Regions from separate parts of the Priestia sp. GS2 genome, predicted to be linked through region 1. Evidence: predicted binding sites of a transcription regulator. Region 1 holds the regulator's gene; the other holds the start of a gene.
The links. The regulator LexA, encoded in region 1, represses DNA repair genes until DNA is damaged. The targets are predictions, from matches to a motif close to CGAACATATGTTCG.
Positions count from the first base shown of each region.

Region 2: the regulator LexA is predicted to act here: its motif matches at 2,341-2,354, upstream of V2145_RS19940 (Y-family DNA polymerase).

Region 1 is NZ_JAZGJX010000001.1:878,631-882,656, forward strand. It holds gene V2145_RS04530 (GH25 family lysozyme) at 1-664, shown strand, start outside; gene V2145_RS04535 (hypothetical protein) at 686-2,131, opposite strand; gene lexA (transcriptional repressor LexA) at 2,239-2,859, opposite strand; gene yneA (cell division suppressor protein YneA) at 3,004-3,339, shown strand; gene V2145_RS04550 (YneB family resolvase-like protein) at 3,415-4,026, shown strand, end outside.
Region 2 is NZ_JAZGJX010000002.1:123,385-127,410, reverse strand. It holds gene V2145_RS19955 (MFS transporter) at 1-1,258, shown strand, start outside; gene V2145_RS19950 (DUF4256 domain-containing protein) at 1,396-1,959, shown strand; gene V2145_RS19940 (Y-family DNA polymerase) at 2,406-3,668, shown strand; gene V2145_RS19935 (YolD-like family protein) at 3,688-4,020, shown strand.

The DNA.
Region 1 (4,026 bases):
TTTAGAAGTCAATAAAGGGAAAAGTCCTGAGTTTGTCTCTAGGTTTGGACAAGCATGGCTAAAGGAAATGGAGAAAAATACAGGTGTACAGCCGTTGTTATATAGCGGCTACCACTTTGCTAAAACATACTTCTCAAAGGAACTTTCTCATTATCCTCTTTGGATTGCTCGTTATAGTAGCAGCAATCGCGCAGAAGGATTTGATTGCCCGGGAAATCTACTTGGTTGGTCAGAATGGGCCATGTTTCAATATACAGATCAGGGAAAAGTTGAAGGAATTTCTACACATGTCGACTTAAATGAAATGAACATTGCGTTTTTTCAAGATATCACTGAGGCCAAGCCAGGCATACTAAGCACAGTGGCAACCTCTTTTCAACAAATAAAAAGTCAATTTGTGAAAAGACCTAAATCTTCTCTCCCCAAGAGCATATTAAAGAAGGGAGCAAGGGGAGAAGAAGTATACACGCTTCAAAAAGCTCTGGCATCAGTTTACTTTTATCCTAATAAATCGGCTCCTAATCATGGCATAGATGGAATTTATGGAGCAAATACGGCTGATGCGGTTGCTCGTTTTCAAAAGGTCTATTTGCCAAAGGAAGTAGATGGAATTTACGGACCGAATGTTCGAGTAAAATTAGAGAAAGTGATGAAAGAACAATGACGAGCATAGAACCTATGCTCGTCATTGTTGAAGGCGGTCTTTAATTAGCTTATATAGGGCGTTTATACCTAGGCTAATGCTAATTGTAATTCCTGATAAGGCAACGATAAATGCGATGTATTCAAACATTGAATAATCTTTTATCGCACTCCAATTTAGGTTTTTATTCCAGCTTTCGATAACTAAGTTCATTCCATAGATACCAGATAAGACAGTATAGATTGTTAAAATTAATAGTAGATAATTATGCCGCTTCCCTGCAATTTTTTCTTGATTTTGATATAAAGTCCCAAGTGTTTCTTTCACCTCTTGATAGAGTGAATCAATGTGAAACGTCTTTTTGAAAAGTCTAGAAAATTCTTGCCCTTCCGTTCGGGAACTGATTTCTAAAAACAAGTATTTACCCGAAAAGAGCGTGATGGAGCGAATGAGTCGTTCAATGTCATTTTGGTCTTTTTCAAATGTAAGTTGCGAATATTGATAAGATAGTTTCAATAGTACAATCTTATAAAAGAAATGTAAAAATAAATTATAGTAGTGCTGACCAAATAGATGATTCATTAACATTTGATCCGTCTCTTCATCAGCTGAATGTGAAATACAAGAAAAAACGTGATCTGTTACAACATAGTATGTTTCGGGCATCCATCGCTTGTATACGTGTTGATCATTGTATTCGTCAATATATTGTTGGTTTCTAGCTGAAATAAATGGTTTACCGCCAGTATCATAGCTGTTCAGTTGTCCAGTTCGAAATAATGTTCCACTGCTAATAGGCTGTTCATTGTTGACGGTCACATAACTTAGTACGTACATGCGTTCATCAATAAAATAAGGCAAACTTCCAAAGTGTTTGCTGTGCTGTGTTTCTTGCTCAATATAAGGTTTTAGAAACGGGGTTAAATTTGAAAAAATATAATCTTGTACTTTATCATAGGTTTTATTTTCGTATGTAATGGTTGCTCCATGCTCTTCAGCCAGTTTAGGCTCCAATACGCGAAACTGATTCATAAATTCAATGACGTCATCGTACGAATAATGGTTTCCCTTTACTTCGGTACGAATCGTCATTACACCGATTTCAAATGGGCATAAAAAAATATCAATAGACAACACTTCGTTTAAAATGGTTGACGCCTTTGTTTCAAATGTAATCTCTTGATTCATTTTTTTTGAAAATCGAATAAGTCCAGTTTCTTTCGTTGATTGAGGAAAAAGAATACATTCAATATAAGGAAGAAAATATTGATCAAGACTAGCATGAGAAACAAAGTAGTCCTCGCTATAAAATTTCTTTTCTAAATCTTTATTTTCTAGAGAAAAAAAGTCAAACTCATGTTTATTAAGAGCGGAAATTAAATCTTTTTTCTCTTTTCGATTAAAAGAAAAAGGAAACAAGAACATATTCATTGCACGATTAGGTGTAATATCTTGAAAAGGAGAGTTCATTGCTTGCGGCTTATTCACTAAAAAATCCCTCCCTTACGTTTTTCATTGTGGCTCTTTAAGTAATATACCTATATTTGACCAAAAAAAAACATAAAGAAACCAGCTGATTTTCCAGCTGGTTTGTTTTAATGAATAGAACGGTATACTCCAATGACTTTTCCTAAAATAGTTACATGGCGTAAGATAATAGGTGCCATTGTAGAGTTTTCTGGCTGTAAGCGAACAAAATTATCTTCTTTAAAGAAACGTTTTACAGTTGCTTCGTTGTCTTCGGTCATTGCTACAACAATATCGCCGTTATTAGCTGTTTGTTGTTGGCGAACAATTACCATATCTCCATCTAAGATACCAGCTTCAATCATACTTTCTCCCATGATTTCTAGCATAAATACTTGCTCATCAGGAGAGGCATACTTGTCAGGTAATGGAAAGTACTCTTCTACATTTTCAATTGCAGTAATTGGAAAACCCGCCGTAACTTTACCAATAACAGGAACATTTATCACTGCGCTGTGTGGAATGGTCACATCAGCCTCTGCTTGAAGAATCTCAATTGCTCTTGGTTTTGTTGGATCTCTACGAATTAGCCCTTTGCTTTCTAAACGAGCTAAGTGCCCGTGAACTGTTGAACTAGATGCTAAACCAACTGCTTCACCAATTTCACGAACAGATGGCGGATATCCTTTTAATTTCACTTCATGCTTAATGAAATCTAGTATTTCTTGTTGCCGTTTTGATAGCTTCATATATTTCACCTCATCTTTAGCTATTCTTTGCTATAAATTATATCATGGCTATATATAATATACAAACATAAGTTCGAAAAAACCCATTGACAGAAACGGGTGTTCGCAATAAAATGAGAACATACATTCTGAGGGGGATTTGAGATGAGACCATTAATTGAATCTATTAAGCATTACACTACCTTTTTTGTGGTTATCGCCGCACTTACATATGTCTTGACGTTATTATTAGGAGCAGATAGAGTGGAGTTAGAAAAATACACAACTGTTACCATTGCAAAGGGTGATACTATTTGGGAATTATCCCAAGAATATAGTAAGCATCATAATTTATCACCAAACGAATTTGTAGAATGGGTCCAAAATATGAATGAGCTAACTGTTCCATCTACACAGTCGCTTTCTCCGGGAGATCAGCTATATATTCCGGTACTAAAATCTGAGTTAGCAAGTGATCATCAGATTGCTTTTGATAAATGAACTAGAACTACGAGTCCCCTGCTAAATGATGGTAGGGGTTTTATTATTTTGAAATAAAGAAAGGGAGCTAGATAGATGAAAGCAGTTATCTATTGTCGAGTAAGTACAGATAAAGAAGCGCAAGAAACATCGTTAAAGAGGCAGGAAGAAGAGTTAATGCAGCTTGCTAAGGTGCATAATTTTACAGTTGGTGAAGTTATCTCTGAAAAAGCAAGCGGTTATGAAGTTGACCGAGAAGGAATATTAGAAGTGTTAGAATTGGTAAAATCAGAAGGTGTTTCGACCTTGCTCATTCAGGATGAGACACGACTAGGACGAGGGAATGCAAGGATTGCTTTATTACATGCATTAAATAAGGAAAAAGTAGCAATTTATACGATTAGTCATCAGGGACAGCTACAGCTATCAGAAGCTGATTCCATGTTGTTAAACATCATTAGCTTGGTAGAGGAACATCAAAGGAAATTACATAATGCAAAGATTAAACGAGGGATGAAAAGAGCGGTTGCCAATGGTTATCATCCAGAGCATAATTTAAAGAACCAGCATGTAAACTCAGGTAGAGACCGAAAGGAAGTTCCTATAGAAGAGATTGTACAACTACGTAACAACGGCTTAACGTTTGCAGAAATTGCTGTCACCCTAAAGGGCTTTGGCTATAAGGTGTCAAAAGCAACTGTACATCGT
Region 2 (4,026 bases), on a different contig from region 1:
TACTGCAAAAGAAATACATAGCTACGTGCTTTCGGAAGAAAAGCAACAAGCGCTCTATAAACGTATTTTATTCATTGTTAGTATCTCACAAATACTTGGTGGTGCAGGGCTCGCTGCAGGAGTGACGGTTGGTGCACTTATTGCCCAGCAGATGCTCGGAACAGAAGCTTATGCAGGAGTTCCTTCTGCGCTGTTAACTTTTGGATCGGCTGGAGCTGCGCTGCTAGTGGGCAGACTTTCACAACGATATGGACGGCGTATTGGGCTATCAACTGGCTTTTTCTTTGGTGGTATCGGTGCAGTTGGGGTCATATTGGCAGCTATTCTAAACAGTATTGTACTGTTATTTGCTTCGCTGCTAATATACGGAGCAGGCACAGCTACAAATCTGCAGGCTCGCTATGCGGGCACAGACTTAGCCAACAGCAAGCAGCGAGCCACAGCGATTAGTACGACAATGGTGTTTACGACATTCGGTGCCGTAGCGGGTCCTAACTTAGTAGGCGTGACGGGAGAATTTGCCCAGTCAATCGGGTTTCCATCTCTTACAGGTCCGTTCATGTTAGGAGCAGCTGCTTATCTTTTAGCTGGAATCTTCCTTTTTATCTTTCTTCGTCCAGAGCCATTAGTCATAGCAAGAGAAATAGAAATGATGAAGCAACATGATAAAAAGGAGGCTACGGCTTCAGCAGCGATGAAAGAAGATAAAAGAGGAATTGTAATTGGTGCCACAATTATGGTCATTACTCAAATCGTGATGGTTGCCATCATGACGATGACACCTGTTCATATGACTCACCACGGCCACGCCTTAGGAGCCGTTGGATTAGTAATTGGCTTTCATATTGGTGCTATGTACCTTCCGTCACTGTTTACTGGAATCCTTGTCGATAAGCTTGGACGCGTTCCGATGGCGATTGCTTCTGGAGCTACCTTGCTGTTAGCTGGATTAATCGCAGCACTAGCACCAGGAGAATCCATGTTTTTATTAGTCCTTGCCCTTGTTTTACTTGGATTAGGGTGGAATTTTGGCTTAATAAGCGGTACGGCACTAATTGTGGACTCTACGAGCATCTCTACACGAGCGAAAGTGCAGGGAACGGTTGATGTTTCCATTGCCTTATCAGGAGCTGCAGGTGGAGCTTTATCAGGAGTGATTGTAGCAGGTTCAAGCTTTCCCACGTTATCACTAGTTGGGGGGATGCTTTCGTTGTTATTGATTCCAGTTGTAGTGTGGCAGAGAAGAAGTAAACAGTAAATGCATTTGTGAAAAAATAATATTTGGGAAGGAAACCTTCTTACCGGTTAGAAAAATAAGCTAGTATAATAAATATGTTCGTCTTTACCTTTATTTTTTTATGAAGCTATTTCGAGAGTTGCCAAGGAGGCTTTAATATGACAAATAACGAAAAGCAGTTGTCATCTGAACAGAGTGAAGAAATTATTACAGTATTGAGAGAACGTTTTGAAAAAAATATAAATCGTCATCCAGAGCTTGAATGGAGCAAAGTAGAAGCAAAGCTCAAAACAAATCCTGAAAAACTCTGGTCCCTTCATGAAATGGAGCGAACTGGCGGCGAGCCAGATGTAATTGATTATGATACAGAGGATGTATACACGTTCTATGATTGTTCAGTAGAAAGTCCAAAAGGACGTCGAAGCGTTTGTTACGATCGTGAAGCGCTGGAATCAAGAAAGAAGCACAAGCCTGAAAATACGGCTATTGATATGGCTACGGATATGGGAATTGACCTTTTAACGGAAGAACAATATCGATATCTACAGGAGTTTGGAAGCTTCGATAATAAAACATCGAGTTGGGTACAAACACCAGCCCCTATTAGAAAGCGTGGTGGAGCTATCTTTTGTGATCGTCGCTACGACACAGTCTTTGTCTACCATAACGGAGCGGATTCTTACTATTCTTCCAGGGGCTTTCGAGGTCTATTAAAGGTTTAAACAATATTTATTTAACCCTAAATTCTTTGAGTTAGAGAGAGAATTTAGGGTTTTTTATTATGTTTCTTTTTTGTTTTAAAAAACAAGCCAAAAGCAATGTTTCTGTGTTTAGTAAGTATATGGAGAAAGGGTGAGTTTGGGAGCATAAAGAGATTGAACTTGACCCAATTGGGGTGGATTTAAAAGAGGGGAATGAATAGAAAATAGTAAAAAGAGCAGAGTTAATTCTGCTCTTTTTACTATATGAAAGCTAAACCTTTTCATAAACAGCTGGGGCTTGACCAGTGATTCTGCCATCCGGCTTTGTTAAGTCTGAAATCAGCTTCATTTCCGTTTGAGATAGTTCAAAATCAAAAATTTTATTAAAAATTTATTGATTAAAGAACAAATGTTCGTATATAATGAGAACGAATGTTCCTCACTTTTTCTTTTAAGGAGTTATTTTCATGGATTATGGTCAGTTACCGAACAGAGTCATTATTTGTATTGATATGAAAGCATTTTTTGCATCGGTTTCTTGCGTTATTAGGGGATTGAATCCATTGAAAGTAAAACTTGCTGTTGTGGGAGACACGAAGCGGCCTGGCTCAGTTGTTTTAGCAGCCACGCCCTTGTTAAAGAAAGAAGGAATCAAAACCGGCAGTCGGCTGTTTGACATTCCTAAAAGAAAAGACGTTTATGTGGTGAACCCATCTATGAAGCGCTATATCAAGGCTTCTAACTATATTTCAAGCTTGGTATTACAGTATGTAGCGCCTGAAGATTTTCATGCATACAGCATTGATGAATTGTTTATTGATGTGACAGCTTCTCTACATTTATTTGCCAAAACTCCTGAAGAATTAGCCCATCGAATACGTGATGAAATCTACCAAAAGACGAGGCTAACAGCCACTGCAGGAATAGGCCCCAACCTCTTATTAGCTAAAATCAGCTTGGACCATGAAGCGAAGAACAGCTCATCAGGTGTTGCCTATTGGCGCTATGAGGACGTTCCTATTAAACTATGGTCAATTCATCCATTGAAAAACTTCTGGGGGATTTCATCGGCTACGGAAAAACGATTACACCGTTTAGGCATTACGACTATAAAAGAGCTTGCGCTTTCTTCCAAAGAGATGTTGAAAAAAGAGTTTGGTGTTATGGGAGAAGAGCTTCACCAACATGCTAACGGAATTGATTTTAGCCGTATTTCTGACGTGTATGTTCCAAGCTCTCGTTCTTTTGGAAAGAGTCAAATTTTATTTCAAGACTATACAAGTCGAAAAGAAGTGGAACTTTTGCTATTGGAGCTGTTAGATGACGTCTGTTTTCGATTGCGTATGCACCAAGTGGTGGCTCAAACTGTTCATTTATCCATTGGCTACAGTAAGCAAAAAGGAGGATTTTCCAAGCAAAAGAAAATGATGCGGGCGTCAAACTTGACCCAAGATATCTTTCCATATTGTTTAACAATCTTACATACATTTGATAGTGGAATGCCTATTCGATCGATTGGTATTTCGCTATCAAAAACAAGCATTCAAAGAGAAGAGCAAATGAGCTTATTTGAAGATAGTGATCAGCGTGAAAGAGCCTACGCGCTTTCCAAAACGGTTGATGATATTCGGCTACGCTACGGAAAGAACAGTATTCTACGAGCTTCAAGCCATCTCGATCACTCAACAGCTCACTATCGAAATGGCCTCATTGGGGGGCATAAAGCATGATAAGAAAGAGGGAGATTTTATGCAAAATAGAGGAATGAAAAAATGGCGACCATTTGCAACAATGCCAGAGCAATATATAGGTATACAAAACATAATTAATAAACAATTAGAAGTTTCACAGCCAGTTTTAGCCGAAGATCAAATAGAGCACATGAACTTTACTTTAATTGAAGCATTACATGCAAATCGAAAAGTTTATCTTACATACTACAAGCAAGGGCATTATATAACGGAAACAGGATTCATTCAGTTTGTCGATTCATTGAGGGCCCTTTTTGTTTTTATTGACGATGCATTAGAAGCCAAACGTAAAATGAGATTAAGTGAGCTGATTGATGTACGGTTTGTGTGAAGCACG